One region of the Sphingobium agri genome, then DNA from elsewhere that is predicted to be linked to it. Evidence: riboswitches for the same ligand, from Rfam matches in the RefSeq annotation. Region 1 holds a riboswitch; the other holds the start of a gene.

Region 1 (7,690 bases):
TGTCCTGGGAAAAAGTGTCCGGAGGCACGATCAGCAGCGCGCCTCCGGAAAGATGGTCAGGGCCGTGTGAGGTTCAGCCCGCCCGTCAGGCTGTTGAGCGTCCCGGACACGGTGCCCGTCACCGGCGCGAGAAGCCCGCCTGGGGACGCCGTCGCGCCTGCTCCGGCGGTGGCTCCACCTGTCGTGGCGCCTGCGGCTACGCCGATGGGCGCAAGAGCCTGCCCGGCGGTTTGTTGCACGGTCGAGGTGAGGCCCGATGTGGTGGAGGTCACGCCATTGACGACCGATGTGACGGGCGCGAGCAGTCCGCCAGTGCTTCCGCTGCCAGTCGTCGGCAAGCCGCCGGGCAATATGTTAGCCTCGACGACCGCAGGGCTTCCGTTACCCAGCAATTGATTGCCGCCCAGCGCCACATCAAGCAAATTGGACGCAATGCCGCCGGTGGGCGCGGTGATATTGGTGACGCGGACGTCGGCTATGCCATTCACGTCGGCAAGCACGGTGTTGCCCGCGTTCAGCACGCCAACGGTCGCCACTGTGCCAACCGGCTGCGTATTTCCGAGCACACCGACGCCGATCGCGCCTGTCGTGCCGTTCAGCCCTTCTATGACGGTCCGGCCGCCGACATCAATGCTGACCAGATCACCCACGACGCCTTGAGCGCCCTGGAGCAACAGCGTCCGGCCCTCGCCTGCATCGACGAGCACGGTGCCGGTATCGGTGAGAACGCGGGTGATGGTGCCGGTCACAGGTTGCAACAAGGGTAGCGCGGTCGCCACCGGGGTCGTGACACTGCCCTGCCCGTCCGAAACGCCGAGCACGGCATTGCCTGCGGTCACCAGTACGGGTGACAGCTGGCCGAGAGCAGCGCTTGTCGCGCCGCCGCTGCCTGTTCCGCCAGAGCCCGAGCCACTCCCGCCCCCGGTTCCCGATCCGCTTGTTCCACCGCCGGTGCCAGTGCCGCCACCTGTTCCGGAACCGCCGTCAGTTCCAGTGCCCGATCCTCCGCCTGTACCGCCGCCACTCCCGCCGCTGCCCGAGCCTGAACCCGGGTTACTTGCTCCAACAGTGGCGATGCGCGTGCCGCCGCTGCTTTCACAGGCGCTCAGCACCAGCATGAGGCCGGAACATGCGGCCAGGGTTGCAAATGCGCTTTTGCGCGCCGTTCGATCGCTGGGTAGTCCGTGTGCCACAAACCTTCTCCTGTCTGATCCAGCATTGCTTGCTGACGCAGACGAGGCCACGCGAACGGGTCGACTAGGCATGAGGCGTGCAGATGCGCTGCCCTGTTATATTTATGAGTGACGACGGACTTGCACTGATTAACCTGAACCTCGGCTCCTTCGGCGGCCCCGCTACCTTGCAAGCAAGGCCGGAAACTTTGCGTCCCGATGTCACCATCGGTTTGCCTTTGTCGGGATCGATCCTTCAGCCGTAACGCCCAAGTGGCAGCTTGGTTCTGTGACACGATGAAAAAAATCTTATTTTTATGGTTACTTTTCATGGCGATGGAATTTCAGACGCGCTTTCGCTTTTTGATCTGCTCCCGTCAGCCCTGCATCATACGTCTGCTGCATCCGGAACGCACCAAAAAGCACCTGCAACCAACATATCTGTTTGGTTGTACGACTTATCTTGCTAAGCCCGAGAAATGCTGGGTTTTTCGTCATCTGCAGAGCAGGCGCTATTATTGCTCGGAAGGCTGGACGGGCGGCTTGCCAACAGTCCTGCGACCGACATCTGGCTCGCGCGAGCGCGGGTGAAGGGCGCTGCGGCACTTGCCAGCGTTGCGTCGGTACCGATCGCCGTCCGGGATCTGGAGGACTGGATTTGCGGCCGCACACCTCCCCCACGGCATAGCGAGGGGTTGAACGACCCGCTGTCGATCGCGGCGCTTGTCCATTTCGCCCTTTCGGCCAGCGAAAGCCAACGAGACCCCATCGCGCGCGCGACACTCAATATATCGCGCCAGCTTCTGGACGACCGCAAGGAAGCTGAAATATGGGCGCCGGACGATCTGGTGCGCTTCGGTCCTGCCTGGCGGGCCGTCCAAGCCATGGTGGAGGCGCCCTACCCTGCTTCAAGTGTCCAGGCCGTGGCGGAGCGGCTCATCGCTGCGCGGGAGGGCTTGGCGGCGCCCACCAGCGGCGGTCAGTTGCTGACGACCGCGGATGGGCGGCAGTTGCAGATCGACCCGCGCCAGCCAGACGTGGGATGGGTAATCGCGGCGCATGTTCCAGCTGCCCTTGAGGCATCTGGGCTGACGTTGCGGCGGTTGCCCTCGTTCGTCGACCTTCCCCGTTTTCCCGGCATTGATGCGCCGACGCTGACTGGCCAGCTGTTTGGCATGATTCAAAGGCAGGCGGCGCAAGGGTTGGCAGAATTGAACCGGCTTGAGGCGAGGCTGAAGAAACTGCCCGACGAGCTTCCCGTAACCAAACGAAGCAAGGCACCCCTGCTGATGCGGCTGGAACTGGCTTATCCCGGGTTGAGCAAGATGGCGGTTGCCCGCCTGCTCGGCATCTCGCACCAGGGAGCGACCAAGTTGGTCGCGCAGATTGCCTCTTCTCTTCTCTCCAACAACCAGAAAATCTCGGGTTAATTACAGGGTTTATAAGGAAGTTAGAGAGTTACGGCCGCAGGAGCAGGGCACGAATCGTTGAAGACGCACGAGTCGGGCCAAACTGCCTGTTCCCGAAAGGTCGGCTATCCGTTCCCGGAGTGTCGAGTGACGCGTTCCTGAAGTGTCGGGCTATCGTTCCTGAAAGACCGTGTGCCGTTCCCGGAATGTCGATGGTGCCGTTCTGAAGCTGCTCTCTCCACCGGGATTGAATCAGTTGCGCAAGATGGCTGCTAAATGTCGTTCAAAAGCTGTGGATGAAATGTAGTCGCAGAGATGCGTTCGAAATTGTGATCGATCAAGCGGGGAGCGCTACCGACACTTCGGGAACGGCTTAAGAAATGTCGCGGTGATAACAGAGGCCGCGTCTTATCTGCGGGGGCGGTCAGAGGGTGTGCCGGTTCTTTTCGTGGAAGCGTCGCACAAAGCCGATGAAGGCCTTCTGATAGTTTACTGGGGTGCGCGTGGGATCGGCGTCGAGCCAGTTGCGGAAATCCTGATGGAGCGACTGATAGTCCCAACCCGGACAATCGGTGCGCAAAGTGGCCAATGTGGCGTCCGTCAATTCACCGGCCGTCACTCGGGAAGAAAGACCAGTGACAGTGCGGCGGATCACGTCGGAGGCGTCGAATAATGGCTCGGCGCCGCTGTTTGCCGACGAGCGGGCGGCCGATGGCGTTCCATTTACCGGCGTCGTTTTGGTAGCCGTAGGCTTTGCAGCGGGGTATTTGCTCGTCGCCTTGGCCGCTTCCACTATACGGCGGCTCATGCGCAGGGAAGGCTCGCGCTTGCCCTGCGGTTGTTCGAGGAGCAGGGTATAACCGGGCAGCGGGTCGCGTTCGGCGATCTTGGCGATCTCGAACTTGAAGCGCCTATAGGCGCCTTCTGCGCCGGACTTTTCGAACAGGGTGGGCATCGAAATGGAGAAGCCCCCCTCCCCCGCCCCACCGGCATGTTTGCGCGCTACCTTGTAGAGCCAGCGCTCCCGGCCGCCGGTCAGGTCGAAATAGGCGCGATCGATGGACAGGACGCCGCCCTGCATCAGCACGCCTTCATAGAACCAGTTGCTGAGTTCGATCGTCATGCCGCGCGAACGTTCGGTGCGTTCGTCGACAAGCTGGGTCCAGCCATCTAGCCAGCTGAAGGTTGCCTCCCGCCGATTTTCGGCGCGGATGTTGGTCTTGATCGTCGTGGAGACGAGCCGATCCAGCGATTGGCCCAGCAATTCATAAGCGCGGCCAGTCGTTGGGCGGTGGATTGCGCGCAGCAGATCATAAGGCATGAGATGCAGTTTGCGTGGCACGTCGTTGACCCCGCGCCGCGCCATATCGGCGAGGACGGAGGCGCAATAGATGAGAATGTCTGCATCCCAGATGGTGGCCATTCCATAATCGGGATTGGCGGAGACATGGACCCAGGCTTTGCCGTCAGGAGACGTGTAGTCGATCGGCTTGACGCGTTTCGACTTGGCGAGGCTGAAGAAGGGGCGCTCCATCATCTCGCGCTGATCGCGCAGCGGCATGTCCGCGATGTAGGGGAGGAACAGTTCAAACTGGTCCGTAAGCTCTGCTTTGCCGGTGCGGGTCATGGGTGGTTCCTTGGCAAAGGCAGGGCGGAATCAGTGTTTTCCCGGGGAAACAATGAATGAATTGGCGAGAAAAGACGGATTCCGCAGGAGGGGAGGGGCAGGCCCTCCCCGGGACGGACAAACTGTTTCCCCGGGGAAACAGGGCGTGAGGGATAGGCGAGCGCCAAGTCCCGCTCCATTCCTGCTCTGCCGTTATGCCCCCCCGAGCGCGTCACTGCTGCAAGCCCATCCCTTGCCGTTCGAGATGTTCGAGCGTGTCGCGGAGCGCCATTGCCAATGTTTCCATGTCGGCGCCCGACCCCGCGTGAAAACGGATGGTGATGCCCTGCCGATTAACCGACTGCACGGTGAGGGCAGGCCGACCGTAGCGCGTGGTCCAGGTGAAGGGATCCTCCTTCGGCTGCGACACGGCCACGCGTGGGGCGTCGAGCAGGCGTTTGAGGACTTCCGCCCCCGGGATCGGGGGAGCACCGGCGACGCGGCGTTCCCGTTGTGTCGTAGCGAGCCGGGCTGCTTCGGCGCGCACAGCCGCAGCAGCGTTCGGATCGTCCAGAGCCTGAGCCAGCGGGTAAGCGGGCTTCAGCTGGACATCGCCGGGCGAGGAGAAAGCTTCGATGATGTCGTCAGGAATGCCCGCGACCTTGATCATCTTGCTGAGCCAGCCCTTGGACAGCTTCAGCCGCTCTGCCATGCGCGTCAGATGGCTGCCATAATGCGTGCCGAGCGCCTCTGCATAATTGCGCGCGCGCTCAAGATCGGTGACGTCCTTGCGCGCGCGGTTTTCGAGGTCCGCAAGACGGAAGGCCGCCTCGTCATCCAACTGGGCGACCTGCGCCACGAACATCATGTCCGGGTAGCTGTGCGCGCGGAGCCAGCTGATCGAGAAATGGCGGCGCGTGCCGGCGATCACTTCATAATCATGGTCCGGATCGCCCTCGACCCGCCGCACGACCGCGGGCACTTTCTGGCCCCCCTCCGCGATGATGGAGTCGATCAGCTCGCGGCAATTGTCCTCGGTAAGATGCGAATATAGCCGCGCATTGCCGCGCCATATCCGCACGCGGGCGGGATCGAGCAGCAATTGCGTGACTTGCCGCACCTCGCCCGACGCGAGCCGGGCAAGAGCCGTTTCGCGGCCGAGCAGCGTTGCGCCGCGCGCGCGCTCGGGGCGAGCCGGGGGAGGGGAGGGGGGCGACGGTTCGGCCTCGGCAACAGGCGGGCTGTCAGTCGCGGGAGCGGGGGCGGGGTTTTCCGCCTCGTCCGACAAGAGCGCTGCCAGATAGTCCGATTGCTTACGCGCCATGGGCTTGTCCTCCGATTCGCGGGGAACATATGGTGAACATGTCTGTGTAGGACAGTGTTGATTTTGGTTCACGCGGAGGCGCGGAGACGCGGAGGAGTTGTGGCCCCGGCGCAGCTGCCCCTTTCATGCGGGCGGCTTCGCTGCACCGAACAGTTGAGCAGAGAGTTTCGCCTGCGGCGGAGCGCCATATCTCAGCGCCTCGGCGTCTCCGCGTGAACAAAGCCTCACGCCGCATTGACGATATCCTCTTCCCGCGCAGGCGCGACGCGGCCCCAGCCCTGGCGCACGAGCGCTTCGATCTGCCCCATGGCTTCGTCCAGATTGGCGCGGCAGCGCTTGTGGGTGCGCGGCGTGCCGATCGGCTTTTCCAGCTCATAGACGGTCATCATGCGCAGCGCCGCATGGCTGATTTCCGCGCTGTCGAGAATGGGAATGGGGAGCAGGGCAGGGCCGAAGCTTTGTTCCATGATCGCGCGGACCATCGAGTGGCTGGGATCATTGCTGTCGAATTTCGAGCAGAGCAGCCGGACGAACTGATAATCGACCTCAATCCCCGCTGTCTGCAACTGGTTGATGACCTGATCCATCATCGAGAGGAACTGGACGGTCGAGCAGAAGTCGGGCGTCGTCGCGGCGAGCGGGACCAAGAGGGCGTTCGCCGCCTGCATCACCGCAAGGCTGATCGTGCCCAGCGCTGGCGGCGGATCGAGCAGCACGACATCATAATGGCGGGCGAGGTCCATCAGGCCCTGCTTAAGCTTGCGAAAGCGCGCGGCCAGGACGGAACCGCCATCGCTGCCCGCCGCCGCCAGCTCATATTCCACGTCGAATAGCTCTAGATTGGACGGGATCAGATCGACATTGGGCCAGGCGGTATGCTTCACCGCATAGAGCAGGTCGACCTGCGTCGGATCGATCGATAGATAGGGATAGAGCGTCTCTTCCCGCTGGATATTGAAATGCGGGTTGAAGCCGAACAGGGTGGTGGTGGTCGCCTGGCTGTCGCAATCGACGACGAGCACCCGATAGCCCTGGACTGCGAAATAATGCGCCAGATGCGTGGTGACGGTGGATTTGCCGACGCCGCCCTTGAAATTCTGCACTGCTATGATCGCGGGAATGTCGAGCGGGGCGCGTTCGGGCGAAGCGCCCAGCACCTGCCGCATGTTCAGCAGTTCCTCGACCCTGTAACCGGGACGTCTGCCATTTTCGGTCGGCGGGGCAGGGGGAAGGCGGCCATCTTCCTCCGCCATGCGAATCCGATTCGTGGAGCAGCCAAGTAGTTGCGCGGCTTCGGCGATGCCAAAGCGGACGTTGAGTTCCTTCCGGCTGTCAGGCAGAAAAGCCTTGCGGCGCAGCCTTTCGACCATCTTTTCGCCGGCTTCGGCCAGATCCCCGATCTGGCTCACTATTGCGTTCATTTCCGACCCCGACGCCCAAGTTGAAGCTCAATCGGGAATGCTATCGCAGAAATCCTTCAAATCCGCAATCTTTGCTGAGATATGATGCGGCGGCTTGAACTGGCCGCCCTGATTGTCAAAATTGCGTCATCAAGGCCATGGCAAGAAGCCCCGGCCCGTTAAGCAGCGCAAGCGCATATGACAGGGGATGTACATGCCCGCAAAGTTGCCGGTCCGCCATTTGGGCCCGCTTTCCGTATCGGCGATAGGGCTTGGGTGCATGAACCTCAGCCATGCTTATCTGCCGCCGCCGGACCCGGCGCAGGCGGAGCGATTGTTGCTGCACGCGATCGATTCGGGGGTCACCTTCTTCGACACGGCAGCGATTTACGGCTTTGGCCAGAATGAGGAACTGCTGGGCCGCACATTGATGCACCGACGCGGCGAGTTCACGCTGGCCAGCAAATGCGTGCTTGGCGAAGTCAACGGGCAGCGCGCGCTCGATGGGTCTCCGCAAGCGATCGCCCAGGTGCTGGACCATGCGCTGCGGCGTTTGCGGGTGGAGCAGATCGACCTCTATTATATGCACAGGCTCGATCCAAAGGTGCCGGTGGAAGAATCGATGGGCGCTTTGGTACGTGCCCTGGAGGCGGGGAAGATCCGCGCGATCGGCCTGTCCGAAATGTCCGCGCCGACGATCAGGCGCGCCCATGCCGTCCATCCCATTGCCGCCGTGCAGACCGAATATTCGCCCTGGACGCGCAACCCCGAAATCGCGG
Region 2 (22,092 bases), on a different contig from region 1:
ACTGCTGAAGCGTCTGCTGGTCCTTGATCAGCGGACGGAAGGGATCGAACCAGGCGGAACGGTCTTCCGCCTCGGGAATGCCCAGCATGCAGTCGATTATCTTTATGTCCTTGGGCATGCCCATGCGGAACTCTCCTGTTCAGTTGTTGCCGGCCAGTTCAGGCCACAGCGCACGAAGCGCGATCTTGTTGATTTTCTGCGACTGGTTGCGCGGCAGCGGCTCGGCGGAAAAGGCGACGCGCACCGGCGCCTTGTAGGGCGCAAGCCTGCCCGCCACCCAATCGATGACGCTGCGTTCGTCCAGGCCATCCGCCTGAACCACCGCGACCAGCGCCTCGCCCAATCGCTCATCCGCTATCCCGAATGTCGCGCATTCAGTGATCTGCGGCATTTCGCTGAGGACGCGCTCGACTTCGGCGCAATAGATATTCTCGCCGCCTGAAATGACCATGTCCTTGGCGCGATCGACGATGAAGATGTACCCGTCCTCATCCTGATAGCCGATGTCGCCGGTACGCAGCCAACCGTCAGGCGTGAAGGTCTTCGCCGTATCCTCCGGCCGGTTCCAATATCCGCTCATGATCATGGCGCTGCGCACAATGATCTCGCCGGTTTCGTTGGGACCGCAGACGGTGCCGTCCTCCCGCTCGATCCGCAAGTCGACCAGCGGCAGCACCCGTCCCGCCGAAGCCCGGGCTGCCAGGAAGTCCGCTCCCACGGCCTGAGCGATCGCGCCCGATGTCTCGGTCATGCCATAGCCGGTCCCGATCATCGAATGGGGGCACAGCTTCTGCACCTCCTCCAGCAGGTTGAGCGGCAGCGCCTGGCCGCCCGATCCGATGTTCCGCACCGAACTCAGGTCAGCATCCTTGGTGCGCGCCCGATGCACCATGTCCCACAACATCGTTGGGACGGTCGAAAGCTGCGTCACCCGCTCCCGCTCGATCAGCCGGACAGCCTCTTCCGCATCCCAGCGGCGCATGATGACGATCTTGCCGCCTGACAGGAAAGGCGCGAGGAAACCGGAGCCCAACCCCGAAATATGGAAAAGCGGATAGACGAGCAAAATGGCCTGGGGCGGCACCTGCGACGCAATGGCATCCACCGAAACCCCATATTGTTGGGCCATGTTATGCAGCACCATCGTTCCGGTCAGCTGCGTGCCCAGCAATCCGGTGATCAGGCTGCGATGGGACAGAACCGCGCCCTTCACCCGCCCCGTCGTGCCTGATGTAAACAGAATGGCGCAGGGATCATTCGGCGCTGCGGTCTTCTCGGGTTCTACGGCAGTGGGCGCATCTCCCAAAGGCCGCGTTACATCGATCAACCGGCCCGCATAACCGCCATCGCGCAGAAGCGCGGCTCTGTCGGTATCCGCCAGCACAAGCTCCGGCGTCACCTCTTCGACCATCGCGTTCAGCTCGGCGGGCGATCCCCGGCTATTGAGCAGCGCTGCAACGCCGCCCTGCTTCACAACGGCGAGAAAGGCGACCATCCATTCGGCACGGTTGCGCATGCAGATCGCAACCCTCTGCCCCCGCGTGATGCCGAGCCGAGCCGCCAAATGGTCGCGCCAGGCGAACAACTGGGTGAAACTCACCCGCCGCTCGCCCTCTGCGCCGTCAAAATCGACGATGCATGTCTGGTCGCCGAAGCGCCGCGCCCCTTCGATCAACTGGTTGAGGTCCGAAGGCGCGTTCACGAAGAAGCGGAGGCCATCCTGCTCGCCGATTTCGAAAGGCGTGCCGGGTGCGGTGACGGCCGCGAAAATGGGATCGATCTTGCTCATGCTATCCTTGGGGATCACCTCACCGCCGCAGGGATCGTCCGACGGGGAATTGCGCCGGAGCCTTGGCCCCGGTTCGATTCCGGCATCCTCTATCCTCGACTCATCGCCGTTCTGCTTGAACACGACTCTATTCCGCCGCCCGCGTAATTCAACAACATTTTTTTTCCGCATGATCAGTGCACTTGATTGATGCCGGCATTTTCTGGGCCAACAACGTGATTGCCCCTGTATTTACTAGATTTTCTCTAAGCCGGGAGCTGCCCATATCACGATCTATAAATGGCTCATTTGCCTGCAAGGCCCCTTCCATATCACCTCCAGAACATTCAAGTTCGGAATTTATCGATTTACAAATTCCGTATTTTTGGGAATCTTGAGTCGCATCGCACCCACACTCGGAGCAGAGTGCGATTCTGTTAGGTGAGGTTCTGGACGTCGACATGAGCGAGGATTTTCAAGGCCGCGTCGCCATCATCACGGGCGGCAGCGATGGCATCGGCCTCGCCACTGCCAGCTTGCTGGCGCAGCGCGGCGCGCAGGTTGTCATCTGCGGGCGCAGGCAGGCGCTGCTGGACAGCGCGCGCAACAGCATTTCGGCGCAAGGCGGCCTGATCGAGGCGGTCCAGTTGGACGTCGCCGACACGGACGCGCTTACGGCCATGATCGAGGGCGTAGCCCAGAAATATGGCCGGCTCGACATGCTGGTGAACAACGCCATGTCGACCCATTATGCGCCGATCAGCAAGTTGACGCTCGAACATTGGCGCAAGGATTTCGCCGTCAACAGCGACGCCGCATTCGTCAGCACCAAGGCCGCGCTGAAAGTGATGACTGCGGCGGGGAAGGGATCGATCGTCAATATCGCCTCGACCTGCGGCATCCGCGCGACCGTGAACATGGCCAGCTATTCCGCTTCGAAGGCCGCGCTGGTGCATTTCACGGCGGCCGCGGCGATGGAAGCCGCACCCCTTGGCATCCGGATCAATGCCATCATTCCGGGGCAGGTGCAGACCGCCCCCACGGAACTGTTTTCCGCGCGCGCGTCCGACACCGCCGCTCGCACGACGGCCGCCATACCGATGCAGCGTGGCGGCCAGCCTGAAGAACTGGCGCACGCCATCGTCTTCATGCTTTCCGACGCTGCAAGTTACATCACGGGAACGGCATTGCCTGTAGACGGCGGAAAGGCCGCTCAACTGTATATGCCCGGCTGATACCTTCCAGGATCAGATCAAAACTGCCTGATCGGCGCATGCGCGAAGATTTCGTGCGCCCACGTTCATCCTCATCACCAACTTCATAATATCCAAGGGAGAGATATTCATGGCCAAGACATATAGATATGCTGCGCTACAACTGATCATGGGGGTCAGTGGCCTCGCACTTGCCAGTCAGTCGATGGCGCAGACCGACGCCGAACCGGCAACGTCGGGTCTCGAGGAAATCGTCGTCACCGCCCAGAAGCGCGCCCAGAATCTTCAGGACGTTCCCATCGCCATCAGCGCGATCAGTTCTGAAAAGGTGGAGCAGCTCGGCATCCGCGACAGCCGCGACTTGAGCGGCCTAGCGCCCAACGTCGTCGTGACCCAGGGCACGACCAGCAACGCCGCCGCCGTCTTCTCCATTCGCGGCATTTCCAATGGTGGCAGCGAAAGCTTCGGCATCGACGCTGCCAACGGCCTGTATGTGGACGGCGTGTATATTGCTCGCGGTGGCGCCCTGGGCCTTGGCGTCACTGACATCGAACGCGTCGAAGTGCTGCGCGGGCCGCAGGGCACCTTGTTCGGCCGCAACACGACTGGCGGCGCGATCCATTTCATCACCCGCGCGCCTTCATCCACCTTCCGGCTGAAGGCCGAGGCTGGCTATGGCAATTTCAATGCCTGGAACGGCAAGCTGTCGATCGATCCGGGTGAGATTGCGGGCATATCAACCAGCTTCTCCTACAGCCACAGCGAACGCGACGGCGTCATCGACAACATCCTCCAACCACGCGACTCTCGCGATCCGGGCGCCCGCACGTCCGACGCGTTCCGCGGCGCTGCCCGCATCGATCTCGGCGGAACCGGCAGCATCCAGTATATTTTCGACTGGAACCGGATCAAGGGCACGCCCCTTCCCTTCATCCTGACCAATGTCTCGGACGGCACGCCCAACGCGCCGATCACCGTCGACGGCCGCCAGGCCTTGGTCACGCAGCAGGCCCCGGTCGCCCAGTATCTGGCGGGCGCGACCTTCGCCGATCCGGAATGCGCAGCGCTCGCAACGCCGGAGCGCAGATACCGCCATGAAGTCTGCAACAACATCCTCAGCCGCGCCGTCGACAAGACCTGGGGTCACAATCTGCAGGTTCAGAATGATTTTGGCGGCTTCAAGGTCAAGTCGACCACCGGCTACCGGTTCTGGAACAGTGACAATGTGACCGACCTGGACGGCCTCGGCGCGTTCAGCGGCCCGGCCTTCTCCAACGCGACCCTGTTCAACGGCATGCCCGCGTCGCTGTTGCAGTTCATTCCAACCATCCCGGCAGCGGCCATTCCGTTCATCTCCGCTGCGCCAGTGCCGACAATCACGCAGGATCTATTCTCCGTTGAGAATAGCCGGCGGCACAAGCAGTTCAGCCAGGAAGTCGAAATCTCCGGTGACAGCAGTTCACTGGACTGGGTCGTTGGCGGCTTCTACTTCTGGGAAAAGGGCACGGAAAATGGCCGTCAGAACAGCGGCTTCATTCTCGACACCAATTCCGTTTTCCTCGGAAACTTCGGCCCGCTTGGCCCCAGCTTTGTTGCTGCAAATCCGGCGCGCTACCGCCTCGTCCAGACGCTCGCCCGGCTGAGATACACGGCATGGAGCGAAAGCACCGCAGTTTATGGCCAGTTTACCTTCTATCCGGGTGGCCGTGACAGTGGCATCCGCCTGACCGCAGGCGGCCGCTACACCTGGGACGAAAAGAAGATGCTCCGCCTTCAGAACGGCGCAGTCGCACCCGCCGTACCGGAATATGGCAAAGCCAAGTTCAGCAAGTTCACCTGGAACCTGATGGCGGGCTATGATGTCGCCGACGGCATCAACCTGTATGCCCGCGCGGCCACCGGCTATCGCTCGGGTGGCTTCAATTCCCAGGACCCGGCAATCACTGGCACGAGCCAGCTCGGCAGCTTCGAACCGGAAAAGGTGACCTCCTATGAAGTGGGCGTGAAGACCGAGCTTCTCGATCGCCGCCTGCGTCTGAACCTCGCAGCCTATCATAACATTTACGACAATCTTGCCGTCATCGGCCCCGTCACCAACGCCCCCGTCGGGACGTTTGCCACGCGCATCATCAATGCGGGCAAGGTGGTTTACAACGGCGTTGAAGCAGAGGCGCAGGCTGTCCTTTCGGACAATTTCTCGCTCGACGGCAGCATCGGCTATATCGACATAAAATATAAGGAGTTCCTCGCAGGCCAGTCGCCCGTAGCCGGGGAGCCGCCGGTCAACATCGCTTCTATCGCGACGCCCGGCTACACGTCTCCGCTCACCGCCAATGTGGCGCTGAACGCGCAGTTCCCGTTGAACTGGCGCAACGCGACCCTGCGCGCACGGATCGGCTACACGCATGAAGACGGCAAATATAATTTCAGCAGCCCGCTGGGATCGCCGTTCAATGAGCAGATCAAGGGCGACGATATCGACCTGATCGATGCCCAGATCGGCATCGACGGCTTCGCGCTTGGCTCGGGCGAAGGCGAAGTCCGCCTGTGGGTCAAGAACCTCACCAATGCGAAGGATTTCGTCCGCGGCATCGACTATGGCCAGCTTGGCTTTGCAGGCGGCTATTATGCCGAACCGCGAACCTACGGCATGACCGTGGGCGTCAAATTCTAAAGCATCGTGCGCAAAAGTGGGAACCGGTTTTGCGCTTGTAACGACGCGACGACGAACAACTAGAGCGCGCGACCTGCGTCGGATTAAACGCAGCGCGCTCTAACAAGCTTTCGGGGCATTCGTGCCTCCCTCCCCATGCCCCGTCTCCTTTTTGGAGGCGGGGCTTTTTTTGCTGCTCCGGCCGCCCATTTCACTTCGCATTCAGCCCGGCGGCGCTAAAAACTGCCTGAGGTTAATAGCAAAGTGAGAGGGTAAAGTTGCTGAAATCATTGGGTGCTGCTTCGCTTCTTGCCCTGTCATTGGCGGCTACCGTCGCCCATGCCGAAACCTATTATGTCAGCTCGACGATTGGCGATGACCGTTCCACAGGTACGTCCCCCACACAGCCATGGGCGTCGCTCTCCCGCGTAGCCGCCTTCCCTTTGCAACCCGGTGATGAAGTCAAGTTGATGGCCGGATCGTTGTGGCGCGAACCGCTCACTCTCACCCGATCAGGCAGCGAAAATGCACCGATCCTCGTCACGGCCGAAGGCATAGGATCCCTTCCGCGCATCGACGCAGGCGGCATTTCTCCCTACGGCGTCGCGATCGTGAACGCCGATTATGTGACGGTCAGCGGCCTGGAAGTCACGAACGACAGCATGACGCCCGCCGCCCGCACCGGCGTCCTCATATCGGCCGAAGATCGAGGCATCACGCGCGGCATCCGCATACGCGACATGTATATCCATGATGTGCGCGGGACGAACGATCGCAAGGACAATGGCGGCATAGTCTTCCGCGTGGCAGGGCAGAAGACACGGACGAAGTTTGAAGACCTCATCATCGAACGGAACATCGTCTGGAACGTGGACCGTTCGGGCATTGCAGGCATCAGCGACCAGGTCACGTCCGCCAACTGGTTCCCGAGCGAGAAGGTCGTCATCCGCGACAATTATGTGGAGGATGTGGGCGGCGACGGCATCGTGCCGCGCGGAACGAATGGAGCGCTCATCGAACATAATATCGTGCGCTATGCAGGCAGCCGCGCGCCCGGCTATAATGCGGGCATCTGGCAATGGAGCACCGACAACAGCCTCATCCAGCTCAACGAAGCTGCCTATACCCGCACCCGCTATGATGGCCAGGGCTTCGATTCAGACTTCAACTCCCGCCGTACGACATTCCTCTACAATTACAGCCATGACAATGCCGGTGGCTTTCTGCTCATCTGCTCGCCCCGGCATGATGACAGCGGCAATATCGGCAATCATGGAACGGTCGCCCGCTTCAACGTCAGCCGCAATGACGGCACGCGCATATTCCAGATCGCAGGCAATGTGACAGGAGCTTTGGTCGAAAGGAATGTCGTCCATGTCGGCAAGGCGATGGACGTTCAGATGGTCGTCGCGACCCAGTGGGACGGATGGGCGCGCGACATCCGATTTCGCGACAATGTCTTCAAGGTCGCGGGCACTGCCCGTTACGGCAGCGAGATTGGACGGAAGGGCCCAGACTATCTGATCAAGGCTGGCTTCGACCCGGCGGAGTCTTTCCGGTTCAAAGGCAACAGCTATTTCGGCAGCCATGTCGATGCCCCGGACGACGGATCAGCCCGGATCGAAGCGAATTACGAGGAACAGCCATCGGACTGGCAGGTGCCGGTCTTCGATCCATCCAGCGCCAGGGGCTTTCCCGAATTCATCGCGAACCACCGCAGCTGGATGCTGGCCATGCTCCGCCGGGAACTCGGCACCTTCGTCAAACTGAAGCAACCCCGCCGCCTCCAGCTCTCAGAGGAGCGGCGGTAGTGCGCCATCCGGAATCCAGTGCCCACCCCCCATCCGTTCGGGCTGAGCCTGTCGAAGCCTGCCCGCTCGCCCCGACAGCCTCAGGGCGAACGGTTCACGCAAAGGTGCCGCTTAAAATCACTCCGCGCCAAGCCGCGCCGCATGCCAGCGCAGATGATCCGTCATAAAGCTCGATATGAAATAATAGCTATGGTCATAGCCCTCGCGCATGTTGAGCGTCAGCCCGATCCCCGCCGCATCGCAAGCCGCCTGCAACAATTCCGGGCGCAACTGCTGCTCCAGAAACTGGTCGGCCGCCCCCTGATCCACCAGTAATTCGGGCACGCGCGCGCCATCCTCGATCAGGGCGACGGCGTCATGCTTGCGCCACGCGGCCCGATCGTCCCCCAAATAGCCGCCCAACGCCTTCTCGCCCCAGGCCACCTGGCCGGGCGCGACGATCGGCGCGAAAGCAGACACCGCCTTGAACCGGTCCGGATGACGCAAGCCGATGGTCAGCGCGCCATGGCCGCCCATCGAATGTCCCATGATCGACTGGCGGCTCATGTTGGCCGGAAAATGCTCCGTGATCAGGGCAGGCAGTTCCTCCGTCACATAAGACCACATGCGATAATTGCGATCGAAGGGCGCCTGAGTAGCATTGACGTAAAAGCCGGCGCCAAGACCGAAATCATAGGCACCCGCAGGATCATCGGGCACGCCCTCTCCGCGCGGCGACGTGTCCGGTGCGACAAAGATGAGCCCCAATTCCGCACAGGCTTTTCTGAACTCGCCCTTTTCCGTCACATTCGCATGCGTGCAGGTCAGGCCCGACAAATACCAGACCACGGGCAGCTTCGCGCCCTCTTCATGCGGCGGCACATAGACCGAAAAGCTCATGTCCGTCGCGGTTTCAGCGGAGGCATGACGATAGACGCCCTGCACGCCGCCAAAGGCCTTGTTGGCGCTGACCTGTTCCATGCCGCTGCTCAAAACACGACGACGCTGCGGATGCTCTCGCCCGCATGCATCAGGTCGAAACCCTTGTTGATCTCCTCCAGCGTCAGCACATGGGTGATCATCGGGTCGATCTCGATCTTGCCGTTCATGTACCAGTCGACGATCTTGGGAACGTCCGTGCGGCCCTTCGCGCCGCCGAAAGCGCTCCCCTTCCACACGCGGCCAGTAACCAGCTGGAAAGGCCGGGTGGAGATTTCCTTGCCCGCTTCCGCCACGCCGATCACGGTCGAAACGCCCCATCCGCGATGGCAAGCTTCCAGCGCCTGGCGCATGACCTCGGTATTGCCGGTGCAGTCGAACGTGTAATCCGCCCCGCCGTCGGTCAATGCGACCAGATCAGCAACCACTTCCGCCGTGCTCTTGCCCCTGGGGTTGTAGAAATGGGTCATGCCGAAGCGCTTGCCCCACTCGGCCTTGCCGTCGTTCACATCGACACCGATAATGCGGTCCGCCCCCACCATGCGCGCCGCCTGCAGGACATTGAGGCCGATGCCGCCCAGGCCGAACACGATGACATTGCTGCCCGGCGTCACCTTCGCCGTATTGATGACCGCCCCCACGCCGGTCGTCACGCCGCAGCCGACATAGCAACTCTTGTCGAAAGGCGCGTCTTCCCGGATTTTCGCCACGGCGATCTCTGGCAGCACCGTGAAGTTCGAAAAGGTCGAGCAGCCCATATAATGGAAGATCGTCTGCCCCTTGTAGCTGAACCGGCTCGTCCCATCCGGCATCAGCCCCTGACCCTGGGTCGCGCGGATCGCCGTGCACAGGTTGGTCTTGCCCGACAGGCAGCTTTTGCACTGGCGGCATTCGGGCGTGTAGAGCGGGATCACATGATCGCCCGCCTTGACCGAAGTCACGCCCGGGCCAACCTCACGCACGACACCTGCGCCCTCATGGCCAAGGATCGACGGGAATATGCCCTCGCTGTCGAACCCGTCGAGCGTGTAGGCGTCGGTATGGCAGATGCCGGTCGCCATGATCTCGACCAGGACCTCGCCAGCCTTCGGGCCTTCCAGATCGACCTCTACGATCTCCAGGGGCTTCTTCGCTTCAAATGCGACGGCGGCGCGGGTCTTCATGCAGCGTTCCTCAGATCGAATGTGGGGCTGCACCAGCAGTGGTTCAATTTGGCCGCGCGATCAAGCCGCCGGTCTGTTTCATCCGTCAGGATTTGCAGCGATCATGAAGAAGCTCTCATGCCTTCGCCGGTAAAAAATGAAGCACAGCGCCCCGGGTGGGGAGATGGGTCTTTGGGACGCTGTGCTTCTCTCCCATAGTGCGACCCGAGGGAGTTAAAGGAGATGGTGCCCGGCAGGACCGGTCAAGAAATGCTGCAATCTGGCTGGTGGCGAGCTGGCCTGATCAAGGCCCGCGCCATCCAGAACGGATAGCGAGTTTAAGGCCGACGCCATATTGCGCGCCCAGGCGGCCCGAAAATCATGAATGAAGAAAAGAGGCTGAGCGACTGCATTGCGTCATGTCCTGCTTCGGTAACCCCGCTGTCTCAATCATGAGACCGGAAGCTTTGCGTCTTGCCGTCACCGGCAGTTTGCCTTTTCGGTCAGATCACTCGCTATCACGCGCTTTTCTGCCTTAGCAATTGCTTAACCCAATTATGCCCTCGGGTCAATGATTTGTGGCGGAAAAAAGATGCGCCGTGGAAACTATGCCATCGATCCACCTGTATTTGTTCACCGCTCATCGGCAGGCCCGATGCGCCGCTCCAATTCGTCCAGCCATAGCGTCGCCGTGCCGTCCGAAGGCGCTCGCCAATCGCCCCGCGGCGACAGCGCGCCGCCTCCCGAAACTTTTGGCCCGTTGGGCAGCGCGGATCGCTTGAACTGGCTGATCGTGAAGAAGCGGTAGAGGAAATTGTCGAGCCAGTGCCGGATCGTGGGCAAGTCATAGGCCTGCTTTGCGCTGTCGGGATAACCGGGCGGCCAACCGCCCTCCTTCATGTCGCGCCACGCATGCCAGGCGAGGAAGGCCACCTTGGACGGCGGCTGTCCCCAGCGCACGATATGGTGCAGGAAAAAGTCGTTGAGCGCATAAGGCCCGACCCTGCTCTCCGTGCTCTGCATCGCACCCGACGCATCGGCGGGCACCAGTTCGGGCGAGATTTCCTGATCGACGATCGCCTGCAATATCCCGTCCGTCTCCGCATCGAACTGGTTCGTCGCGATGCACCAGCGGATCAGATATTGGATCAGCGTCTTGGGCACGCCGCTGTTGACCGCATAATGGCTCATCTGGTCGCCGACGCCATAGGTGCACCAGCCGAGCGCCAGTTCGGAAAGGTCGCCCGTCCCGACGACGAAACCGCCATGCCGGTTGGCCAGGCGGAACAGATAATCGGTCCTCAATCCCGCCTGGACATTCTCGAACGTCACGTCATACACTGCCTCGCCGCGCGCAAAGGGATGGTTCATGTCGGCCAGCATCTGCCGCGCCGCCGGACGGATATCGATCTCTTCGCCTGTCACGCCCAGCGCCTTCATCAGCGCCCAGGCATTGGCCTTTGTCGTCTCACCCGTCGCAAAGCCCGGCATCGTGTAGCCAAGGATCGCCGATCGCGGCAGCCCCAGCCGGTCGCACGCCTTCGCCGCGACGATCAGCGCATGGGTGGAATCCAGACCGCCCGACACGCCGATCACCAGATGCTTGCCGGACGTCGCGCGGAAACGGGTGACCAGCCCCTCCACCTGAATGTTGAACGCCTCATAACAGTCCGCATCCAGCCGCGCCGGATCAGCCGGGACGAAGGGGAAGCGGCGCACGGGCCGGTAAAGCCCTTCCCGCTTCCCAGCGGCCACAGCCTCAAACGCCACTTTCCGGAACCGCTGCTCGGGATGCCCCATCGCCTCGGCCGTATCGTTGAACGTTCCGTTGCGCATCCGCTCCAGCCGCAGCCTTTGCGCATCGATATCGGCATAGATGATCTCCGGCGCATCGCCGAAGCGTGCCGATTCCGCCAGCAGGTCGCCCATCTCATGCACCATCGCCTGCCCGTCCCAGGCCATGTCCGTCGTGCTCTCGCCATAGCCCGCCGCCGAATAGGCATAGGCAGCGATGCACCGCATGGATTGCGCCGCCGATAAAAGGTCGCGGTCCCGCGCCTTGCCCACGATGATGTTCGACGCCGACAGGTTGCACAGGATCAGCGCGCCCGCCAGCGCGCCAAAGGTGGACGGCGGCAGCGGCGCCCAATAATCCTCGCAAATCTCGACATGGAATATGAAGTCGCCGCGTCCCTCGGCCTCGAAGATCAGGTCCGGCCCGAACGGGGCCCGATACCCTGCGAGGTCGATCTCCAGCCCAGCCAGCCCAGCTCCCGGCGCAAACCAGCGCTTCTCATAATATTCCCGGTAATTGGGCAGGTAGCTTTTGGGGACGACGCCCAGCAGCTTCCCCCCCGCAATCACCAATGCGGCATTGTAAAGCCGCCCCGCCCGTCGAACCGGCGCGCCCACCAGCAGCACCGGCAGATCAGCGCTCTCCTCGACCAGCCGCCCGATCTCCGCCTCCACCCTATCGAGCAGCGCGTCCTGCAAATGCAGGTCATCGATGGCGTAGGAGGACAGGGACAGTTCCGGAAACAGGATGATGTCCGCCCCATTGCCAGCCGCCTCACGCGCCAAACGCAGGATCGCCGCTGCATTCGCGCCTATATCGGCAACGCTCGCTTCGGGTGTCGCGGCAGCCAGCCGCACCAGCCCATGTGTTTCAATCGCCTCGAACCGTTCAGCCCCCATGCACCGCCTCCCTCATCATGTCCAAGGCGACCGCGATTGTTTTCAACCGGATCGGCCCACGTCCCAGGTCACCGAAATGCTCCTCCCGATGCCGTGTTTCGCCGCCGCGCCGGGCGCACCCGAAATGCACCAAGCCCGGCTCATCTCCCGGCGGCGCAGAGCCCGCATAGCCCGTCACCGCCAAGGCGATGTCGGCACTCGACTGGGCTATCGCACCCTCTGCCATTGCGATCGCGACATCGCGGCTCACCGCGCCGCACGAATCGATCTTCTCCCGCGCTATGCCCAGCAGCTCGCACTTGGCATCCTCGCTATACACGACAAACCCGCGCTCGAACGCATGGCTCGCGCCTTCCACATCGGTCAGCAGCGACGCCAGCAGCCCGCCCGTGCAACTCTCCGCCGTCGCGATTTTCAGGTCGGCGTCGCAACAGAGTTTCAGCAAGGCTTCGGCGGCCTCTTCCGTCTCGTTCGGCAGAGCAGGGGACAGGGTTTCAGCAGGCCCGCCGCCATTCGGATCGCCGTTCATCCTTTCCTCCCTCTAATGGACACTCGCTTTTTCAACGACACGGGCCGCGCCGCCGTTCCCTGCCGGGCCCCTTCCCCGGAACGATCTGAACCGATAACAGCTGTTCGGATAATCTAGATAAGAAGCTCGGACGGCAGGCAGGATGAGAAATGACTGATCAATTGATCATCTTCGTGCAAAATGGCGTCGGCCGCATCCGCCTTAACCGGCCAAGGGCTCTCCATGCGCTGACGACCGAAATGTGCGCTGCCATGATCGATGCGCTGCTCGCCTGGCGTCACGATGAAAACGTGTCCGCTGTCATGCTCGACCATGCCGTTTCCCCCGATGGCGATCCCAAATTATCGCGGGGCTTCTGCGCGGGCGGCGACATCGCCATGATCGCCAACAGCGCGAAGGGTGACTGTTCGGAGGCCGAACGCTTCTTCCACATCGAATATCGGCTGAACCATCTGCTCTTCATATATGAAAAGCCGGTCATAGCGTTCATCGACGGCATAGTGATGGGCGGCGGCGTCGGCATATCCGATCCCGCGCGTTTCCGCGTCGCCACGGAACGCACCATCTATGCCATGCCCGAAACGGGCATCGGCCTTTTCCCCGATGTTGGCGGCGGCTGGTTCCTGCCGCGCATGCCGGGCCGAACCGGCACCTGGCTCGCCACCACCGGAGCGCGGATCAATGGAGCCGATTGCGCGGCGATCGGCATCGCCACCCATTATATGGCCTCGGAAAAGCTCGACGCCGTCAAGGCACGGATCATCGCCGACCCGGATGGCATCGGCGAGATTCTGGATGAAATGAGCGACCCGCCGCCCCCCTCCCCCTGGGAAGCACAGCGCGCCGCCATAGACCGGCTTTTTGCCGCCCGCCGCTATGAAGATATCCTCGCCGCCTTGCGCGCGGACGGATCGCAATGGGCGGCCGAGCAACTGGCGGTGCTCGCGACCAAGTCACCGCAGACGATCAAGGTCGCCCTGCGGCAAATGGCCGAGGGCGCTGGCTACAGGGACTTTGCGGCGAACATGCGCAATGAATATCGCATCGCCTGCCATGTCATCCGCCGCCCCGATTTCATCGAAGGTGTCCGCGCCGTCATATTCGACAAGGACAATGCGCCGCGATGGAACCCTGCGACTCCCGAAGATGTCACGGATACACTGCTCGACAGCATCTTTGCGCCCCTGCCTGCGGACAGGGAGTGGACGCCGCTTCCCGAACTGAATACGGGCGTCTAAGGTGCAATCGCACGCGTCCATGCGATTGATACAAAATAGATGGAGAGGAGACCCATTCGATGAAGCGTCTTGCCCTGATCACCCTGGCCCTGGCGATTGCCGCCCCCGCCGCCGCCCAGATGCAGATCACGCCGATCGCCAAGCCCAAGCTCGCCGAAATCCCGCTCTATCCAGCCTCGAAGGACGCGGACAACGAACAATGGGAGCATTACAGCATCCATTATGGTCAGCTGAACATGGAAAATGACATTGTCCGCAATGTCACGCGGCCGACGATCACGCCCTATCTCCCCGACCCGGCAAAGGCGACAGGCGCGGGCGTCGTGGTGGCGCCCGGCGGCGCCTTCCTTCAGCTTTCCATGGTCAGCGAAGGCGAAGAGATCGCTCGCTGGCTCGCCAGCCAGGGCATCGCCGCCTTCGTCCTCAAATATCGCCTGAATGAATCGCCGCGCGATGCGAAGGCCTACAGCAAATTCATGGGCCAGCGCATGGCACAGGCGACCCAGCCGGGCGCCGCCGACAAGATCAAGGAGCCCCGCGCGACGCAGGACGCATTGACGGCCCTCGCAATGATCCGCAATCGCGCCAAGGAATTTCGCATCGATCCCGCCCGCCTCGGCATGATCGGATTTTCAGCCGGTGCCATGACGGCGCTCAGCGCCACCCTGGAGGGCCAGGGCGACGCGCGCCCCGCCTTCATCGGCTATATCTACGGCCCCATGACCGCCGTCACCGTTCCCGCCGACGCCCCGCCGATGTTCGCCGCCATCGCCATGGACGACAGCCTCTTCAAGAAGCAGGGCTTCGCCATTGCCGACGCATGGCGCAACGCCCGCCGCCCCGTCGAACTGCACGCTTATGAACGCGGCGAGCACGGCTTCGGCGCGGGACGCCCCGGCACCACCACAACCGGGCTGCTGCCCCAGTTCGCCGACTGGATGCGCATGCATGGCTGGCTGAAATCCTCCGCGACGCCAACGCATTGATCCAAACCGATGAAGATAGGCGCCTCGGCTTCGCACTACATTCCCTCTCCCCTTCAGGGGTCGGCCAGAGGCGCGTGACTCTGGCCGAGGTGCGGAGCGCAGCGAAGGCGGGAGAGGGGACCGCCTTCACCCGCCCCCTCGCAAACGTTCAAACAAGGCACGTAACTCGTTTGAAGGACCAGAGCCGCGAGCTTAATCAAACCGCCCAAACGCCACTCGCCGCTGCATCCCGCGCATAATCTGCAAACCGCCGCGGCTTCCGTCCCAGCACCCGCTCGACGTCATCGGTCAAATAGGCAAGCTTGCCATTCGCGATACCGGAATAGGTATAGGCATATTCCTCGGGCAACCCGCTCGCCACTATGCCCTCGCGATAGGCATCCAGGCTGATCGGGACAAAGCTGATCTTCCGCCCCGTTGCTTTTGAAAGCGCCCTCGCAGCCTCCTCAAAGCCCAACAGCTCAGGGCCGGTCAGCTCATAAATCTGCCCGGCATGCCGCCCGTCCAACAAAGCCGCCACCGCCACGGCGGCGACATCTTCGACATCGATGAACGGCTCTGTCGCTTCTCCCACGGGCAAAACCAGTTCGCCCGCCAACACGCCGTCGACAAAGAACATCTCGGAAAAATTCTGCATGAACCAGGCCGGGCGCAGGATCGTCCAATCAGCCCCGCTGGCCCTGAACCCAGCCTCGACCGTATCCATGAAGCCTTCATCGGCGCGCCCGGACAGCAGCACCTGCCGCTTCGCGCCGCCATCCCGCGCCACCTTCGCCAACCGACCAATCTGCGCGCCCGCGTCAGGATGCGTGTTGTCGGGATGGGCGATATAGACGCCGTCCACTCCGTCCAGCAGGGGTTGCCAGCTAGCCTCTTCCTCCCAGACGAAAGGCGACTCCGCCTGCCGCGACCCGATGCGGACCTCATGACCCAGCCCCGTCAGCCGATCCGCCACGCGGCGGCCCGTCTTACCGGTCGCGCCGATGACGGCAATGGTCGATTTCTGGCTCATTCCTGTCCCCTTGTCCAACATCAGCTCAGCAGAGCCGCTGGTCTTTTGGATGGGGATACTCTGTCCAAGCCAACCCCGCGTCACAAGGGCAGTCCCACATAATTCTCCGCGATCGCCGTCTGCGCCGCTTCCGACGATGCGATATAATCCAGCTCGGCGATCTGCATCCGCCGGTCGAACGCATCATTGTCCGGAAAGCGGTGCATCAGCCGCGTCAGCTGCCAGGAAAAGCGCTCCGCTTTCCAGATGCGCGCCAACGCTCGCCGCGAATAGCCCGCCACCGCGTCGCCATCGCGCCGCCGGAACCATCCGGTCAGCGCTTCCGACAGGTAGAACACATCGGACGCCGCCAGGTTGAGGCCCTTCGCCCCAGTCGGCGGCACGATATGGGCGCTGTCCCCTGCCAGCATCAACCGTCCATGCCGCATCGGTTCGAAAACGAACGACCGCAGCGGGGCAATCGATTTTTCCAGCGCCGGGCCGCGCACGATCTGCGCCGCTGCTTGCGGGCCAAGCCTTGTCGCCAGCTCATCCCACAACCGATCGTCCGGCCAATCCTCGATCCGCTCGTCCAGCGGCACCTGGATATAATAGCGGCTGCGCTGCTCCGACCGCATCGACGCCAGCGCGAAGCCGCGTTCATGATTGGCGTAGATCAGCTCATGCTCGCATGGCGGCACATCGGCCAATATGCCGAGCCATCCGAAGGGATAGATTTTCTCGTAAGCCGTCGCGACGCCCGCCGGGATCGCCCGCCGCGAGGGCCCATGAAATCCATCGCAGCCGCAGATGAACTCCGCGTCGATCCGCTCCAGTCGCCCGCCCTTCCTGTAGGTGAGATAAGGCGCATCGCTTTCCACCTCGTGCAATGCGACGTCGCCAGCCTCATAGACGATCTCCAGCCCACGGTCCGCCGCCGCCTCCATCAGGTCGCGGGTCAATTCGGTCTGGCCATAGACCACGACCTGCCGCCCGGTGAGCGCTCCGATGTCGATGCGGATCAGCCGCTCGCCATCCGCCAGGTGAAATCCGTCATGCGGCAACCCCTCGCGATGCATCCGCTCGCCCAGGCCCAGCCGGTCCATCAAATCCGTTGTGGTCCGTTCAAGCACCCCAGCGCGGATGCGCCCCAGCACATAGTCCGGGGATGCCCGCTCCACCACGACCACGTCCAGCCCCTCTGCCCGCAGCAGATGGCCGAGCAGCAGCCCGGCAGGCCCCGCGCCGATAATGGCGACTTGCGTCTTCATGGCATCCTCTTCGCAGCTTTTCTATGCCGCGCATGATGCCCGCGATGGCGCTTGCGGGACATGGGCGAACTGGCTTATGACTTGGACGATCCAGCAGCTAATTGTGCCCAGCCATGACCGCTCCCGTTCCCAGCTTCTACCTTTATGGCGAGCCGCAGCGGAGCGTTGCGGAGGGCTTCGTCCATGTCGAGAGCCTGGACGATCGGTCCCGCCCCAGCGAATGGACGATCCAGCCGCATCTCCACCGCGATCTCAACCATATCATCCTGATCGCCGAAGGTGGCGGATCGATGCGCGCCGATGGCGACAGCGTCGCTTTCGACGCCCCTTGCCTGCTGCTGGTGCCCGCCGGGATCATCCACGGCTTTTCCTGGCACCGCGACTCCCGTGGATGGGTCGTCACCATCGCTGACAGCTACCTCCACCATCTTCTGGAGCGCGACGCCGATCTCCAGCCGCTCTTCCGCGCGCCCCGCGCAGTGGCCTTGCCGGGCGCGGCCGAAGTGGAAACCCGCATAGGCGCGCTCGCGCGGGAACTGGCCTGGGCCGGCCCCGGCCAGCGCGCCGCCGTCGACGCGTTTCTCCTCTGGCTGATGGTCCAGGCACTGCGCCACGCCACCCTCTCCGCCTCCGGCGCCAGCAGCAGCGGCCGCCAGGCCCGCCTCGTCGCTCGCCTGCGTGAGCGGATCGAACAGCGCTTCCGGCATCGCGAGCCTGTTGCCCATCACGCCCGCGCGCTTGGCGTCAGCGAAACCGCGCTGCGCCACGCCTGCGCCCGTGCGGCAGGCCTCTCCCCCGCGGCCATGCTGGACGAACGCGCCCTGCTTGAAGCCCGCCGCCTGCTACTCTATTCCAACCTTTCCGTCGCGGAAGTCGGCTATGCGGTGGGATTCGACGATCCCGCCTATTTCTCCCGCTTCTTCGCCCGCCACACCGGCCGCTCGCCGCGCGGCTGGCGCGCCGCCAGGGGACAGGCTATCAGCCCGTCATGAGCGAGGATATCCGCCACATTCTCGATCGCCTGCGCACGCCGCCCGGCAACCCCGTCGCCCGCGCCCGTCGCATAGTGGAGGCCTATGTGCCGGAAGATCGCCGAGGCCCCGGCTGGGACCGGCACTGGCGCGAGCTGGAAGCCTATATCGAACTGCCCGGCCGCTGGATCGGCGGAGAGAAAGCCGAAGATGACGTCTGACAAGATCATCGACCTGCTGGTCGCACGCCTCGTCCGCGACCATGGCCGCAGCAAGCATCACTGGCGCAAGGTGCTGGGCGCCGTCCGCCTCTACAGCCGCGACACCCATCCCCATTGCAACTGGACGGTCACGCCCACCGGCACCAGCCATGAGATCTCGGTGATCGAGAGCCTGATGGACGACCTGCGCATGCGGCATCCACTGCTAACCGCCTGATCCGCCCCCGATTCGCCCTCAGCCTGTCGAGGGGGCACGCGCAGGCTGGCCCGAACAAACCAGCGTCGATTCACCCCAGCTGTTTCTCCAGCTCCCCCAGCACCCGATAGCAGTCGAACACCTTCACCACGCTGGAGTTCGGCTCCCGCCTCTCGCGAATGGCGCTTACAAATTCCCGGTCCTGCAACTCGATCCCGTTCATCGACACGTCCACCTTCGACACATCGATCGGCTCTTCCTTGCCGTTCACCAGGTCGTCATAGCGCGCGATATAGGTGCCCGTGTCGCCGATATAGCGGAAGAAGGTGCCCAGCGGCCCGTCATTGTTGAAGCTCAGCGACAGAGTACAGATCGCGCCGCTCTCGCTCTTCAGCTGGATCGACATGTCCATCGCGATTCCCAATTCGGGATGGATCGGCCCCTGCATCGCATGTGCGTCCACGATCCGCCCCGCCTGATAGGCGAACAGGTCCACCGTATGCGCCGCATGGTGCCACAGCAGATGGTCCGTCCACGACCGCGGCTCGCCTTTGGCATTGATGTTCTTGCGGCGGAAAAAATAGGTCTGGACGTCCATCTGCTGGACGTTGAACGCGCCAGCCTTCACCTGTTGATGCACCCATTGGTGGCTCGGGTTGAACCGCCGCGTATGCCCGACCATGCAGGTCAGCCCCGTCTCCTGGCTCTTGGCCAGCACCGCCTGCGCATCGGCCCAGCTGTCAGCGAGCGGTATCTCGACCTGCACATGCTTGCCCGCATCCATGCAGGCGATCGCCTGTTCCGCATGCATCTGCGTCGGCGTGCACAGGATCACCGCGTCCACATCATCGCGCGCCAGCGTGTCGGCCAGGTCGGTGGTCGCATGACCGATGCCATATTTCGCGGCAACCGCCTGCGTCGGCGCCAATTCACGCCCCACCAGCGACGTGACGGTCACGCCGTCGATATTCTTCAGGCCATCCAGATGCTTTTCACCAAAAGCTCCCGCACCAGCCAGCGCGATCCTCATAACTCACTCCTCATCGTCCTGGCTGCGCGAGCTGGCGCCCTGCTATCGCTGCATCAGCGTGCGCATCACCGTCATGAAATTCTGATATGTCTGTCCGACGTTGGCGGCGGACTGACCATATGCCGGGTCTTGCCGGTTGATATCGACCACCGGCCAGTCCGCCTGGTGCAGCGCTGTCGCCGTCCGGAACCTGCTGAAAGCATCCCTGAACCGGCGGCTGTCCTCATCGCACAGGTTCAACTGAGCGTCCGCCTGGCACAATCGGTTGATCTGCTCCTGCAACATTCGTCGCCTCTGCAGATATTCCTTTTCCCAACCGGCCTCCGCACCAGTCGACAAGACCGCCAGTTGCTTATGCACCTGTTCCAGCTTGGCCAGTGCATCCTCGATATCAGCGCGACCCATGACCCATCCCCTCGATCCTTGTTATGAATCGTCGGGCCTCAACACCAGATGCCCGACGGCCGTATTGGATGCGGGAACATGGTAATGACGATGGAGCGGCGTGACCTTCCTGCCCAGCGCACCGCGCATGATCAGCCACATCACCATCTCGATCCCCTCCGATCCGGTTTCCCGTAGATATTCGATATGGGGGATCGCGCGCAACTTTCCGTCATCTTCGGCGCTCAGCAGGTCCAGGAAGCGATTGTCCCACTCCGCATTGATCAGCCCAGCGCGCGGCCCCTGCAACTGGTGGCTCATGCCCCCCGTGCCCCAGATCTGCACGTTCAGGTCCTCGCCATAGCTTTCCACCGCCCGCGCAATCGCCTCGCCCAGCATCCAGCACCGGTTGCCGGAAGGCGGCGGGTAAGTGACGACATTGACCGCCAGCGGAATGACCTTCACCGGCCATTTGTCAGGCTGATTGAACAGCAGGCTCATCGGCACGGTCAGCCCATGATCGACATCCATTTCGTTGATGATGGTCATGTCGAACTCGTCCAGGATCAGGCTCTGCGCGATATGCCAGGCTAGGTCGGCATGCCCTTCCACATCGGGCACCGGACGCGGTCCCCAACCTTCATCGCAAATGCCGTAGCGGTCTGCACAACCGATCGCGAAGGTCGGGATGATCTTCATGTCGAAAGCGGACGCATGGTCGTTATAGACCAATATCACGACATCCGGCTTTTCCTGGGCGATCCATTGGCGCGACCATTCATATCCGGCGAACAGAGGCGCCCAATAGGGCTCGCCCACTTTCCCATTGTCCATCGCCGCGCCGATCGCGGGCACGTGGCTGGTCCCCACACCAGCGGTAATGCGGGCCATCAACGTTTCTCCCTGATCGAACGCTGGCCCTCGGGTGATCGCCCCCCGGCGATCATCATGGCCTGATAGTCTTCGGTGCTCATGCCCGTCATCGTGCCGACCGCCTGCAAGAAGGACATGCCGTCGGTCGAAAATACCTTGGCCAGGAAATAAATATTGCCGCCCAGGTCCAGGCAGCGATTATAGTCGCGGTCAAGGATCGCCTGCCGCTGCTCCTCCGTCATCGGCCATTCGTTCAGATAGGCACGCTCGTCCGCCTTCCACCGTTCGCGATTGTCCGCCTTCATCAGGCTCATCGCGAACTGGTTCATCCAATATCCCTGCCGCGCGCGCCTGCCGGTATAGACGCGCGTGCCGGGGATATCGTCGAATTCAGCCAGATATTCATGAATATCAACGCTCATCGGCGGTTCTCCAGACAAATGGAAAATCCATCTCCCGCCCCGTCCTTCCACAGCAAGGACGGGAGATGGAACACCCCCCACAGGGATAAATGGGGGGTGCGGAAACTCACAGCCCGCGCGCCTTCAACTGCACGTCCAGGCGCGGGAAGACGCGGCGGGCATTGCCCTCGAATATCGCGTGCCTTTCCGCATCGCTGATATCCAGCGCGTCGACATAGCGCTTGGTATCATCGAAATAATGGCCAGTCGTCGGATCGATCCCGCGCACCGCGCCGACCATTTCCGATCCGAACAGGATATTCTTGTTGTCGATCACATCGGCCAGCAGGTCGATGCCCGGCTGATGATAGACGCAAGTGTCGAAAAAGATGTTGTTCATCAAATGCATGTCGAGGCTCGGCTTTTTCAGCATGTCCGCCAGCCCACGATAGCGTCCCCAATGATAGGGCACCGCCCCCCCGCCATGCGGAATGATGAAGCGCAGCGTCGGGAAATCCTTGAACAGATCGCCCTCCAGCAACTGCATGAAGGCGATCGTGTCCGCCGCGATATAATAGCCGCCGGTCGCATGCATCGCCGGGTTGCAACTGCCCGACACATGGATCATCGCCGGAACGTCCAGCTCGACCATCTTCTCGTAAAAGGGATACCAGTAACGATCAGTCAGCGGCGGATGCTGGAAATGCCCGCCGCCGGGATCAGGATTAAGGTTGCATCCGATAAAGCCCAGCTGCGTGACGCAGCGTTCCAGTTCGGCGATGCTGTTGCTCATGTCGGCCT

What was found. A riboswitch is a leader RNA that binds a small molecule or an ion and turns the genes downstream of it on or off. The one in region 1 is predicted to bind cyclic di-GMP.
Region 2: another riboswitch for cyclic di-GMP. It lies ahead of MU848_RS14115 (S-(hydroxymethyl)glutathione dehydrogenase/class III alcohol dehydrogenase); the one in region 1 lies ahead of MU848_RS03280 (hypothetical protein).

Annotation. Positions count from the first base shown of each region.
Region 1 covers NZ_JALKHS010000005.1:132,609-140,298, forward strand. The annotation lists gene MU848_RS03280 (hypothetical protein) at 57-1,193, opposite strand; cyclic di-GMP riboswitch class I at 1,343-1,420, opposite strand; gene MU848_RS03285 (hypothetical protein) at 1,652-2,602, shown strand; gene MU848_RS03290 (replication initiator protein A) at 3,006-4,208, opposite strand; gene MU848_RS03295 (ParB/RepB/Spo0J family partition protein) at 4,420-5,511, opposite strand; gene MU848_RS03300 (AAA family ATPase) at 5,736-6,932, opposite strand; gene MU848_RS03305 (aldo/keto reductase) at 7,126-7,690, shown strand, end outside.
Region 2 covers NZ_JALKHS010000011.1:80,932-103,023, forward strand. The annotation lists gene MU848_RS14085 (amidohydrolase family protein) at 1-124, opposite strand, end outside; gene MU848_RS14090 (class I adenylate-forming enzyme family protein) at 140-1,789, opposite strand; gene MU848_RS14095 (SDR family NAD(P)-dependent oxidoreductase) at 2,230-3,003, shown strand; gene MU848_RS14100 (TonB-dependent receptor) at 3,113-5,656, shown strand; gene MU848_RS14105 (right-handed parallel beta-helix repeat-containing protein) at 5,914-7,446, shown strand; gene fghA (S-formylglutathione hydrolase) at 7,564-8,406, opposite strand; gene MU848_RS14115 (S-(hydroxymethyl)glutathione dehydrogenase/class III alcohol dehydrogenase) at 8,415-9,527, opposite strand; cyclic di-GMP riboswitch class I at 9,935-10,012, opposite strand; gene MU848_RS14120 (NAD(+) synthase) at 10,140-12,200, opposite strand; gene MU848_RS14125 (CinA family protein) at 12,190-12,729, opposite strand; gene MU848_RS14130 (enoyl-CoA hydratase/isomerase family protein) at 12,879-13,967, shown strand; gene MU848_RS14135 (alpha/beta hydrolase) at 14,027-14,953, shown strand; gene MU848_RS14140 (NmrA family NAD(P)-binding protein) at 15,150-15,965, opposite strand; gene pobA (4-hydroxybenzoate 3-monooxygenase) at 16,046-17,215, opposite strand; gene MU848_RS14150 (helix-turn-helix domain-containing protein) at 17,329-18,207, shown strand; gene MU848_RS14155 (hypothetical protein) at 18,204-18,407, shown strand; gene MU848_RS14160 (hypothetical protein) at 18,397-18,624, shown strand; gene MU848_RS14165 (Gfo/Idh/MocA family oxidoreductase) at 18,695-19,633, opposite strand; gene MU848_RS14170 (hypothetical protein) at 19,676-20,038, opposite strand; gene MU848_RS14175 (class III extradiol dioxygenase subunit beta) at 20,060-20,908, opposite strand; gene ligA (protocatechuate 4,5-dioxygenase subunit alpha) at 20,908-21,312, opposite strand; gene MU848_RS14185 (amidohydrolase family protein) at 21,419-22,092, opposite strand, start outside.